DNA from 4 places in the Psychrobacillus sp. NPDC096426 genome. Region 3 is predicted to be linked to each of the others. Evidence: riboswitches for the same ligand, from Rfam matches in the RefSeq annotation. Region 3 holds a riboswitch; each other region holds the start of a gene.

Region 1 (3,163 bases), on a different contig from region 3:
CTTCATAAATTTCTTGAATCTTTTCTTTTGTATACACAGGTTGCGTGATGAAATAATCTGCTCCACACTCGATTTTCTTCTCTAATCTTTTTACTGCGCGGTCTAATACTCGAACGTTTGGATTAAAAGCCGCCGCCACAGAGAAGTTTGCTTTTTTTCGAAGTGATTTCCCCGAGAAGGAAATACCTTCATTTAACTGCTTTATTAATTGGATTAATTCCAAACTTGAAACATCATAAACGCTTGTGGCCCCCGGAAAGTCCCCTACTTTTGTTGGATCTCCTGTTACCGCCAAAATGTCATGAATACCGAGTGCATCCAACCCCATTAAATGGGATTGCAGACCGATAAGATTGCGATCTCGGCAAGTAATATGTGCAAGTGGTCGAATATTGTTTTGCAGCTTTAACATCGACCCCATCGCCATATTGCTTATGCGAGGGGAAGCAAGTGAATTATCCGCCATTGTTACGGCATCTACACCAGCATCGTAAAGCTTATTAGCACCTTCCATAAAAGTTGTCGTATCTAGATGACGTGGAGTGTCTAGTTCTACAATAATCGTCCGTTCCTTTTGTGCTTTTTCATGAAGCGGTTCGTTAATATTCGGCTCTGCCTCGCGAATGATAATCTGCTTTCTAGGGGCAACGACTTTCTTAGTTAATGGTGGTAAATGACCAATTCTTTTTTTGGTTGCTTCGATATGCTTAGGAGTCGTTCCGCAGCATCCACCGATCAATCGAACCCCTTCTTCACGTAAGTTTAGCGCCGCACGACCGAAATAATCAGCCTCCGATTCGTACACAATACGTCCATCTTCCATGTCCAACAAACTGGCATTGGGGAATGCAGAAAGGAATGCACTTTTCGGAAGCGTGACCCCTTCGAGCGCTTGTATCGTATGGAAAGGGCCTAGACGACAATTGACTCCAACGACGTCTGCTCCTATTGCGTCCAGCTGTTGTAGTGCATCGTTTAATGATAGCCCGTTTTGCAATATACCCGGCTCATGCATCGATACTTGCGCGATGATCGGTGTATTCGTCCGTTTTCGTAAATGTGTCACAGTCGCAGCTAACTCTTCGAAATCATAATACGTTTCAAGTAATAGTCCATCTGGATTTCCAGTAAGCAAATGATTTACTTGGCTGTCGACCATTTGAATAATTTCCTCTAAAGTTGCATCGCTTTTTCGAATCCCTCGAATTCCACCTATTGTTCCAAGTACAAATTGTCCGCCTGGTGCGGCAGCTCGTTTCGCGATTTGAATTGCCGCTTCATTTATTTCTTTTACACGATTCTCCAGTCCATATCTTGCTAGTTTAATCGCATTCGCACCGTATGTATTTGTTTGAATAATATCTGCACCAGCGGCAATATAGTCCTGGTGGATTTTTTCGATAATTTCTGGTCTTTCGATGTTTAATTCTTCATTGCAATAATCAATTCCGTTTGAATAGAGGAGCGTTCCCATCGCCCCATCCGCTGTTAACATATTCGTTTTCAACTTATCTAACAAACTCATTTGCACTCATCCTCTCTATCTAATCAAATTCGCCTTGGCGCATAAAACAGTGCGTCCAGATTCTGCATCGAACTTGTTCGATGAACTCCTTACAAAATCTGTGACATCCGCCCCGACTAAATAAAAAATAAAAAAGCCCACTTTAAAAAGAAGGCTTTACGAGTTTACAAAATTCGTCCCTTCTCATCTTTCAGACTATTAACCGTCTGCTGGATTTAGCACCTAACCTATTCGGCAGGTTGCTGAAGCTTCAAAGGGCCAGTCCCTCAGCTTCTCTTGATAAGAATTTAATATTCAGTTTTTATATAGTAGTTTTATCGTACCTTTAATAAGGTGAAGCGTCAAGTAATGATTTGAATTTTCTTAATTTTGTTATGGCGATTACAGTATTATCCGATTAATGGTACTGATTATCCGATTATCCTAGTCGGTTATCCGATTTCTCCCATTCATTATCCGATTATCAGCATCTATTATCCTATTCTGCTGGTTCATTATCCGATTCAACTTTTTTCATCCCAAATCCACTTATAAATTGTGTTACTTTTAGATGTGCCCTCTCTAACAAGTCCCATCGAATTTAAAATACGTGAGGCGGATTGAAAAGAGTCCAACTGCAAAAAATATCGACACTGCCGATTATTAATGCTCTCTCCAATTAGCACAAACCACTCTCGAATTGCTTTCTCATGGGCGTGCCGATCCACATGACCACAGTTCAAACAGTTCCATCCGTTTTTCCGCTTCACCATCACAAGCTTATCGCACTTTTCACAAAGCACACCTGTCAACAAATCACGTGGGTCTATACTCCATCTCTTGCACATTGGATAAGGAATGTACGACCGATGGCTTGCTACGATTTCCTTCGCAAGATTATGCATTTGGTGCACATCCATATAAACTTTGGCCCTTGGAATATTTCGTAAAAATACTGGAATCGTTTGTGGGAAAATTATTGGAAATTTATGCGGAGAATTCACTACGATTGTTTTAGGATTACTTAATACAATCACCCCATAAATAGGAAGCTCCACACCAATGGAACGAAACCAGTCACTCAACAAATACTTGTTTCGTTCAATTTGGACCTCAGGACTCTCAAATGCATCCATTTTCCCATCGTCTAACTCTCGAACTAATTGGAGTGGATTATCCTTAAACGACAAGCTCCCTCCGATATTTTTACTTTCTAAAATAACCGCGAAATACTGCGTCAAACAAATCGTGTCCATCTGAAATTTCCCCCGGGACTCTAAACTTACATCGTGTAGCACTACATACTCAAAAGGAAATGAATATTTCTGAAACACATCATCCACCCTTACCTCACCATTAACTCCCGCTCTCGCAGCTTGCACCTTGGAATGGATCAACTCTTTCATAGCGTGCATATCTGGCAACCTCCTATCCAGAAACTGTAAGCCTACCAAGTTATACTCATATGAACGTGTTTTAACGATCAATAAACCACCCCCATCCGCATCGTATCACATTCTCAAAAATTGTAAATTCCATCAAAACACGAACAATTTCATTTTGCCAATAAAAAAAGGACCAAAATTAAATTTTGGTCCCACATTCTTATCTAAAATTAATTTCTTGCAGCAATTAACTCCGCAGTTTCTTTTCCATTTT
Region 2 (3,163 bases), on a different contig from region 3:
TAACTTCAAATAATTGTAGCAATATTTTTTGGTTTTTCTAGTTGCTATAAAACTTAATAGTAAACCCTTTCCAAATAGTGTTTTCCATTGGAAAGGGTTTTATTTTGTTAATCATATTAATCAAACTATTGCAAATAAAAAAAGTAAATGATAATGTGATATAAACCCATAAAAAAACTAGGGATTAGTATAGAGTATCTTTAGAAGCTATTGATTGGCTAAGTAAAGAAAGTTGGGAGAGTTTATATGACAAAGACAGAACAACCATTTGTTATTCATCCAGATACATATATTGGACATGTTGTATTAAAAGTGATGGATTTAGAAAGACAAATAGCATTTTACGAGGATGTTGTTGGATTACAAGTAATTCAACAGGATAATACAAAAGCTTTACTTGCTGGAAAAGGTGGTAAAAAAGCAATTTTAGTACTAGAAAAATCAGCAGATGAATTACAGCCTTCAAGAAGCACCGGCGTTTTCCATACAGCATTTTTATTGCCGACTAGGGAATCATTTGCAACGAAGTTTTTTCATATTTTACGAAGCAAAAAGACGGTAGATAGCCCAAGGGAGCAAGAACAGCGTTTTACGCATTTTGAACGTTTCATCCCAATTGCTCGTTTAGATAGCGCAAGTGATCATGGCTACAGTGAAGCATTTTATTTATATGATATTGAAGGAAATGGAATTGAAATTTACGCAGATCGAGCAGTAGAAGACTGGTCCAAATACCCAGGTGGGAGTAATCCGTTAGATCTTAAAGAGTTAGCTGAAATTGCGGATTTTGATACAGATGGTAGTATTCCAGCTGAAACTAAAATTGGACATGTGCATTTACGTGTAGGAAATGTACAGGAATCTACAAAATTTTATGTAGATGTTATTGGATTCGAAAAACAAACAATATTAGAGTCTGTATTTTTTATTTCAGCAGGTGGATATCACCATCATATTGCAGGGAATGTTTGGGCGGGGGAAAACAATCCTCAGCCAAAAGCAAATGCAACTGGATTAAAAGAATACACAATAGTACTTCCAACAAATGAGGCTTTGGAAGAATTGAAAAAACAGTTTAAACAACACAATTATGATATACAAATGCATGAACAAACACTTTCTACAAAAGATCCAAGTGGAAATGGTATCATTTTTGAAATACAAAATTTACATTAGCATAATTAAAGACCTTCCTAATATTTCTTTGGGAGGTCTTTATTTGCTTAATAACAACAAGGTTTAAATAAATGTTTATTTATTAATTCTAAATAGTTGCACAAATAGTTTTCCCGTGATAATCTTTATAAGATTAAATAAACAAATTTAATATTCTTATCAAGAGAAGCTGAGGGAATGGCCCTGTGAAGCTTCAGCAACCTCTGAGTTGTCAGAAAGGTGCTAACTCCTACAAGATTTTTTTATCTTGAGAGATAAGAACAGAGAGCTATCAATACACCCTCTTTTCTTATCTATAAGAAAAGAGGTTTTTTTTATGTTACATAGAAAGGAAGAGAAAGACAATGCCGATTAATGTACCAAAGCACTTGCCAGCAACTAAAATTTTAAAAAAAGAAAAGATATTCGTGATGGATGAAGAACGTGCTACTGAGCAGGACATCCGTCCTATCAATATCATAATATTAAATTTAATGCCTGAAAAAGAGAAAACAGAACTACAGCTGTTAAGACTTTTAGGGAATACACCATTACAAGTGAATGTTACTTTTATGAATATGGCTTCTCATGAATCTAAAAATGTAAGTAAAACGCATTTAGATACATTTTACACAACGTTCGAAGAGATCAAACACCGTAAGTACGATGGTATGATTATTACCGGGGCCCCTATTGAACATTTGCCATTTGAAGAAGTAAATTACTGGGAAGAAATGGTCCAAATAATGGACTGGGCAAAAACGAATGTTACGTCCGTTTTACATATATGTTGGGGAGCACAAGCAGCTCTATACCATCATTATGGAATCGATAAATATGACTTACCAAAGAAATGTTTTGGTGTGTTTGCTCATCAGCTATCTGATTTAACGGTGAATCTAGTGCGAGGTTTTAACGATGTATTTAACGCACCAGTATCCCGTTATACATCGGTTTCTTATGATGAAATTAAAAACGAACCAAGATTAAATTTACTATCTAAATCTGACGAAGCCGGCGTATTTCTTATTATCTCCAAAGATGAAAAACATATAATGGTTACTGGTCATTTAGAATATGATGCGACAACTCTAGCAGACGAATATAGCCGTGATGTGGATAAAGGAATTGATATAGATGTGCCGGAAAATTATTTTCCTAACGATGATCCATCTAAAGAACCATTAAATACATGGCGTTCACATACGCATTTATTATTTTCTAACTGGTTGAACTATTATGTGTACCAACAAACACCTTACGAATGGGAATAAACAAAAGCACAGAGCGGAAGTTCGCTCTGTGATGGTATTTATTTAAAGATACGATCGATTTCCGCAACCTCGTCAGGTGTAAGCTGCACATCTTGTGTTTTTAAATTATCTAAAACTTGATCCGGTTTTTTCGCTCCGGGAATGATTACATCGATTGCATCTTTCGCTAAATACCAGGCAAGTACAACATTTGAAATCGCAACACTTTTATCATTAGCTATTTGACGAAGTTGTTCTACTTTTTCTAAATTGCGAACAAATGCTTCTCCTTGGAATAATGGATTTTTGGAACGGCCATCTTCAAATGTACTATTTTTATCGAATTTTCCTGTTAATAGGCCTGAAGCGAGTGGGAAATAAGGGATAAAGGAAATATTATGCTCCAACGTATATGGCATAAAATCATTTTCTGCATTTCGATTTAACAAATTATAACCAGATTGAAGAACATCAATATATCCATTTTGGTTACCTTCTTTTAATTGATCTAGTGTGAAGTTTGAAACACCAATCGCTCGAATTTTCCCTTCTTCTTTTAACCGGTGAAGTGTTCCAATTGCTTCTTCTTTTGGCGTGTCCTCATCTGGATAATGTATGTAAAATAAATCAATATAGTCTGTTTGAAGACGGCGCAAACTATTTTCCACTGTTTCTCTTAAAAACTTAGGAGAGTTGTCTATTAAAAATTGTCCATCTTCTAATTTATGCGCACCTTTTGAAGCTAAGACAATTTC
Region 3 (3,163 bases):
ATATCGAGAACTACAATTAAAAGACAAGCTTCCAAATATGACAGAAGAAGAACAGATTGAAAAGCTAGTATCCGATGGGATGCTAGTGAAAAGACCACTTGTTTTTGATGGTAAACATCTGACACTTGGTTTTAAAGAAGAAGAGTTTGAACAAATTTGGATAAAGTCCTAAAGTAGTTGTTTTTATCATAAAAATATGTGAATATTATAGATGAATATATAACTTATTTGAGAGGGGTATAATTTATGAGCACACCAAAAGAATTGAAATACTCAGAAGAGCATGAATGGGTAAAAACAGAAGGTGGTAATGCACGTATCGGTATTACTCATTTTGCACAATCTGAGCTTGGGGATATCGTGTTTGTTGAACTTCCACAAGTGGGAGACGATATTAAAGCAGGAGACCCATTCGGTAGTGTAGAATCAGTAAAAACTGTTTCAGAACTTTATGCGCCTATTAGTGGAAAAGTTGTAGAAGTAAATAGCGAACTAGAAGATAGCCCTGAATTTGTAAACGAATCTCCGTATGAAAATGCATGGATGATCGTCGTAGAACCATCAGATACTTCTGAAATTGATGGCTTATTAAGTGCTGAACAATACGAAGAATTAATTGCAGAATAATAATCAAAACGCCGGTTAATTGTCGGCGTTTTTTTCATATACTGAGTTAACGATGATAATTAGGGAGAGAAGCTAATTGGCTAAAGTTTTTAGTGAAAAAGTAATTCTCGTCGAAGGAAGATCGGATAAGCTTCAGCTTTTACGACTTCTTGATGAATCCCCAGAAATTATTTGTACAAATGGTACGATCTCTAATGTAAAGCTAGAGGAAATTTTGAGCCCATACGATGATTTACCCATATACGCTTTTTTAGATGCGGATAAATCAGGTGAACAAATACGTTCCGTCGTCCGAAAAGAATATCCAGAAGCAATTCATCTTTACACGAATCCGATGTATTGCGAAGTCGCCAATACCCCTTTCAAAGTTTTGGCATCTATACTGAAACGTGTTAATATTAAAGTGAAAAAAGAATTTTTACTTTAGGATGATGTTTTGTGAATGAATGGACGCGTGAACAGTGGGAGCAATTAAAAAATGGCAACCAGCTTTCGCTATTCTATCTCTATACACCGATGTGCGGTACTTGCATGGTAGCAAGTAAAATGATGCAAGTGATTAATGAATTAGTACCGAATCCAGTTGGCCAAGCAAATATAAATTATTTAGAAAACCTAGCGATGGAATATGAAATTGAAAGTGTCCCATGCCTGTTGATTGCCAAACAAGGTCATGTATATAAAAAAATATACGCTTTTCAATCCGTTCCTTTTCTGTTAGAAACAATAAAAAGAATTGACGACGAAGTAGAAATGTGATAAAATACGTCTTACTGAGTCATATAAATTAAATAGTGTTACTCTTATTAAGAGTGGTGGAGGGAAGTGCCCTATGAAGCCCGGCAACCGTCATGAAAATGAAATGGTGCCAAATCACGCAAAGCGAATGCTTTGGGAAATGAGAGAATGGAAAAGTTCTATTTATAGATAACTTACTTCCCTTCTGCTCTTTTGCAGAAGGGATTTTTTACTTTATTCAGCAGTTATTGTTTGCGACGAGTAACCGCAGGAGCAGTGTTCAAACCTTGCAAAAATAAAGTATAAGCCTTGGGCGTAAGTACTCCGAGGCGTAATTGATTAGGAGGGTGTGAGATTTACATGATAAGTTTAAAAGACGTTTCGAAGAAGTTTAAAACGAAACAAGGTACGATAATTGCTGTTGACGATGTAAATCTTGACATAAAGCAAGGCGAGATTTTCGGCATTATTGGATATAGTGGTGCTGGGAAAAGTACATTAATCCGGTTGCTCAATGGATTAGAGAAACCAACTGCTGGACAAATAGTTGTAAACGGAAAAGAAATTACTTCTATAAATGAGGACAAACTTCGTCAAGTTCGACACAAAGTGAGTATGATTTTCCAACATTTTAACTTGTTATGGTCCAGAACAGTCGCAGAAAACATTGCTTTCCCGCTTGAAATAGCTGGAGTTCCAAAAGATCAGCGAGTAGCACGAGTGAATGAGTTGATAGAGCTTGTAGGCTTAGAAGGGAGAGGCAATTACTATCCTTCCCAACTATCAGGTGGGCAGAAACAACGTGTAGGAATTGCCAGAGCATTAGCAAATCGTCCAGAAGTATTGCTATGCGATGAAGCAACATCAGCCCTGGATCCAGAAACAACGGATGCTATTTTGGATCTATTAGTCAGCATTAATGAGAAGCTAGGTTTAACGATTGTATTGATCACACACGAAATGCAAGTCATTCAAAAAATTTGCAATCGCGTGGCGGTAATGGAAGGTGGACACGTAGTTGAAGAGGGCGACGTGTTAGAAGTTTTCCAAAATCCACATCAACCGATTACCAAAAGATTTGTTTCACAAGTTTCTGAATCGACGCAAACAATGCAAACGATCCAAAACTTAGTGGATCTATATCCAAATGGGAAGTTAATCAAACTCACCTTTGTTGGAGAACAAACGGAACAACCAATACTTTCTAGGCTGATCAAACAATTCGAACTAGAAGTGAATATTGTGCAAGGAAATATATCGCATACAAAGAGCGGTGCATTTGGTACACTAATTCTGCAATTAGAGGGCGATGCATTTGCAGTCGATGAAGCGATCCAATTTATACATGATCAAAAAGTAAGTACAGAGGTGATCAACAATGATTAATACGCTTTTTCCGAATGTTGATTGGCCTAAAATGTGGGACGCTGCGCTCGAAACATTATATATGACGGCAATTTCTACTATATTAACAGCAGTTATTGGTTTAGCACTCGGTCTTTTATTATTCTTAACAAGTCCACATCAAGCATGGGCAAATAAGCTAGCGAACTGGTTAACAGGGGCTTTTGTAAATATATTCCGATCTATTCCGTTTATTATTTTAATCATTTTATTAATTCCTTTAACGAAATTTTTAGTTGGCACAATGCGTGGGCCAAATGCAGCGTTCCCTGCTCTCGTCATTGGGGCTGCTCCGTTCTATGCGCGTATGGTGTTAATCGCTTTACGGGAAATTGATAAAGGTGTTTTAGAAGCAGCAAGATCGATGGGTGCCAAAACCTCTACTATTATATGG
Region 4 (3,163 bases), on a different contig from region 3:
CGGTGCTGCGGTAATTTTAGGCTTACTCGGCTTAACATTCCCTCAAAAATTCTTAGCTTGGTCTTCCATTGTGCTTGGAGCAATTGCATTCTTTCTTCCAATGTTGATGTAACTAAATTCTACATTTACGGCATGTCCGGAGTACTTTCCGCACATGCCTATTTTTTAATATTAAAACAAGTAATGTGCGACAATTTTAACAAATGATTTTTCAATGTTTAACAACGCTCTTTCATCAAAGTCAAACTTTGGATGATGATGTGGATACTGCGTATTTTGGTCTTCATTTTGAGAGCCTACTTTGAAATAAGTACCTGGCTTTTCCAATAAGAAATAGGAAAAATCTTCTGCACCCATAGATGCGTCCATATCAATCACGTTTTCTTCACTAAACACGTCCGACAACAAATTTTGGACGAGCGCGCTTTCCTCAAGATGATTGTATAGTGCAGGATAACCGTGAAGATAGTCGATTTCAAAATGAGCATGGAATCCTTTTGTAATTCCCTCTACAATCGAATAAATCTCCTCTTTTACTTGTTTTCGTACTGATTCACTAAATGTACGGACAGTTCCCTCCAATTTAGCCGTATCAGCAATAATATTAAAAGCACTCCCTGCATGGAATACACCGATTGTAACTACGGCAGATTCTAATGGATCAATTCTACGGCTTACTATTTTTTGAAGCGAATTGACGATTTCACTTCCAATGACTATAGAATCGACTGAGTCTTGAGGTCTTGCTCCGTGTCCACCAATTCCTTGGATCTTAACCTCAAACTTGTCTACTGCCGCCATTTTATATCCCGCCCCAACAGAAGCTTTTCCAATGGGGACTTTTGAATCGAGATGTGCAGCAAAAACATAATCGACACCATCTAGCACGTTTTCTTCGATCATGAACTTTGCCCCACCTGGAGGCTGTTCTTCAGCCGGTTGAAAGATGAATATGATTTTACCTTTAATTTTTTCTCGATATTTACTTAACGTTTGTGCTGTTGCAAGAAGAGCTGTTGTATGCCCATCATGACCACAAGCATGCATTACACCAGGATTAAGCGATTTATAAGGCACGTTTTTCTCATCTTCAATAGGTAACGCGTCAAAATCTGCTCTTAAAGCAATCGTTTTTCCAGCTTGTGCACCGGTCAAAATTCCGATTAGACCATGTCCACCAATGTTCTTCTTCACTACTAATCCAAAGTCTTCTAATTTGTCTGCAATATATTTAGCTGTTTCCGTTTCTTCAAAAGATAACTCAGGATGTTGGTGTAAATATCTTCTCCAACTAACAATTTCGTCAAAACTATTGTCTATTTCAGTGAAAATAGACTGTAGATCCGTTTCTTGTGTAACCGATTCCATTTTCTTTCCTCCATTCTTCATTTTAAATTCATACTAAACATATTGGATTATATACTTATCTGAATTACTTTTCAACAGACAAAAGTTTTACAAAAATGATGTTGTATAAATATTCAACTCATGATACCATTACTTCAATAAAACTTTTAGAAAATTTCATATTTTATTTCTTATCCAGAGAGACGGAGGGATTGGCCCGAAGATGTCTCAGCAACCAGCCACATGTAGGTATGGTGCTAACTCCAATAGACAGCAATTGTCTAGAAGATAAGAAGACTAACTTCAATTTTTTTGAGGATTCTCTTCTTATAGGGAATCCTCTTTTTATTTTAATTTATTGGTAGAGGATGATTATTAATGACAAAAAAGTGTTTAGAAACCGAATTAGTGCAATTAGGAAATCATAGTGATCCGCGGACAGGTGCCGTCAATCCCCCTATTCATTTATCAACAGCTTATAAACATGCAGGGGTTGGTCAATCCACCGGTTACGACTACACGCGTACAAAAAATCCAACGCGCACAATTTTAGAAGAAGGAATTGCGAAGTTAGAAGGAGGGGATGCTGGTTTTGCCTGTAGTTCTGGTATGGCCGCAATCCAGTTAATATTGTCTCTTTTCCGATCTGGGGATGAAATCATTGCGCCTGAAGATCTTTACGGTGGGACATATCGTTTGTTCAATCAATACGCAGATTCCTACAATATTCGTACTTCTTATGCCACGTTTGAATCCGTAGAGGAAGTAGAAGCATTAATAACGGAAAACACAAAAGCACTTTTCATCGAAACACCTACTAATCCACTCATGCAAGAAATTGACATTGCACAATACAGTGATTTAGCAAAAAAATATCAATTACTACTGATCGTGGATAACACGTTCTTAACTCCTTACTTACAAAGGCCAATTGAGCTAGGGGCAGATATTGTGATGCATAGTGGCACTAAATATATTGGTGGGCATAATGATGTCCTTGCTGGTCTCGTTGTAACTAAAGGGAAAACACTTAGCGAAAAATTGATTATTAATCATAATGCTGCAGGAGCAGTTCTCTCCCCTTTCGATTCTTGGTTATTAATTCGGGGACTAAAAACGCTACACTTGCGCATGAAACAACATGATGCGAATGCGAAGAAAATCGTGGAGTTTTTACAAAATGAAACTGCTGTAAAAGAAGTATTTTACCCTGGAATTGGGGGTATGCTTTCTTTCCGCTTACACAAAAGCGAATGGGTTGGACCATTTTTAGAAAACCTTCAATTAATCGTTTTTGCGGAGAGTTTAGGTGGCGTTGAAAGCTTCATCACGTACCCTACTACACAAACCCATGCGGAAATTCCAGAAGAAGAGCGGATTGCAAGAGGTGTGGATAATAGTTTGTTACGCTTTTCTGTTGGTGTAGAAGAAGCAGAAGATTTAATTGCGGATTTGAAACAAGTTTTTGCGAAATTAGAAAGGGATGTGATTCACTCATGAGTAACGTGAACGAAAGCTTGGAAACTAGCTTAATCACAGCCTCCACACGTGGAAATTACGAACAAAAAACAGGCGCAGTCAACGTACCAATCTATTTATCTTCTACATTCCACCAAGAAAGTTTTGATAGTTTTGGACCATATGACTATAGTAGATCCGGCAACCCGACTAGAGATGCCTTAGAAAAAACGATCGCTGAGCTAGAAGGTGGCACAAGAGGCTTTGCTTTTGCTTCTGGTATTGCGGCAATATCCTCTGCTCTAATGTTACTTTCTTCAGGAGACCATCTTGTTGTAACAGAGGAAGTTTACGGTGG

The links. Region 3 has a riboswitch for S-adenosylmethionine ahead of ACIQYS_RS13480 (methionine ABC transporter ATP-binding protein). Riboswitches for the same ligand answer to the same signal wherever they lie in the genome.
Region 1: linked by a shared signal. The riboswitch ahead of ACIQYS_RS17000 (bifunctional homocysteine S-methyltransferase/methylenetetrahydrofolate reductase) and the one ahead of ACIQYS_RS13480 (methionine ABC transporter ATP-binding protein) in region 3 are both predicted to bind S-adenosylmethionine.
Region 2: linked by a shared signal. The riboswitch ahead of metA (homoserine O-acetyltransferase MetA) and the one ahead of ACIQYS_RS13480 (methionine ABC transporter ATP-binding protein) in region 3 are both predicted to bind S-adenosylmethionine.
Region 4: linked by a shared signal. The riboswitch ahead of ACIQYS_RS14975 (methionine biosynthesis PLP-dependent protein) and the one ahead of ACIQYS_RS13480 (methionine ABC transporter ATP-binding protein) in region 3 are both predicted to bind S-adenosylmethionine.

What each region holds. Positions count from the first base shown of each region.
Region 1 is NZ_JBIWEX010000022.1:39,633-42,795, forward strand. It holds gene ACIQYS_RS17000 (bifunctional homocysteine S-methyltransferase/methylenetetrahydrofolate reductase) at 1-1,525, opposite strand, end outside; SAM riboswitch class I at 1,706-1,811, opposite strand; gene ACIQYS_RS17005 (nuclease-related domain-containing protein) at 2,029-2,919, opposite strand; gene ACIQYS_RS17010 (protoporphyrinogen oxidase) at 3,120-3,163, opposite strand, start outside.
Region 2 is NZ_JBIWEX010000036.1:10,108-13,270, forward strand. It holds gene ACIQYS_RS20730 (VOC family protein) at 247-1,176, shown strand; SAM riboswitch class I at 1,330-1,437, shown strand; gene metA (homoserine O-acetyltransferase MetA) at 1,521-2,429, shown strand; gene ACIQYS_RS20740 (aldo/keto reductase) at 2,468-3,163, opposite strand, start outside.
Region 3 is NZ_JBIWEX010000015.1:36,710-39,872, reverse strand. It holds gene ACIQYS_RS13500 (arsenate reductase family protein) at 1-172, shown strand, start outside; gene gcvH (glycine cleavage system protein GcvH) at 247-627, shown strand; gene ACIQYS_RS13490 (toprim domain-containing protein) at 704-1,054, shown strand; gene ACIQYS_RS13485 (thioredoxin family protein) at 1,066-1,386, shown strand; SAM riboswitch class I at 1,428-1,532, shown strand; gene ACIQYS_RS13480 (methionine ABC transporter ATP-binding protein) at 1,726-2,751, shown strand; gene ACIQYS_RS13475 (methionine ABC transporter permease) at 2,744-3,163, shown strand, end outside.
Region 4 is NZ_JBIWEX010000018.1:8,579-11,741, reverse strand. It holds gene ACIQYS_RS14985 (hypothetical protein) at 1-112, shown strand, start outside; gene ACIQYS_RS14980 (M20 metallopeptidase family protein) at 172-1,368, opposite strand; SAM riboswitch class I at 1,536-1,642, shown strand; gene ACIQYS_RS14975 (methionine biosynthesis PLP-dependent protein) at 1,726-2,847, shown strand; gene metC (cystathionine beta-lyase) at 2,844-3,163, shown strand, end outside.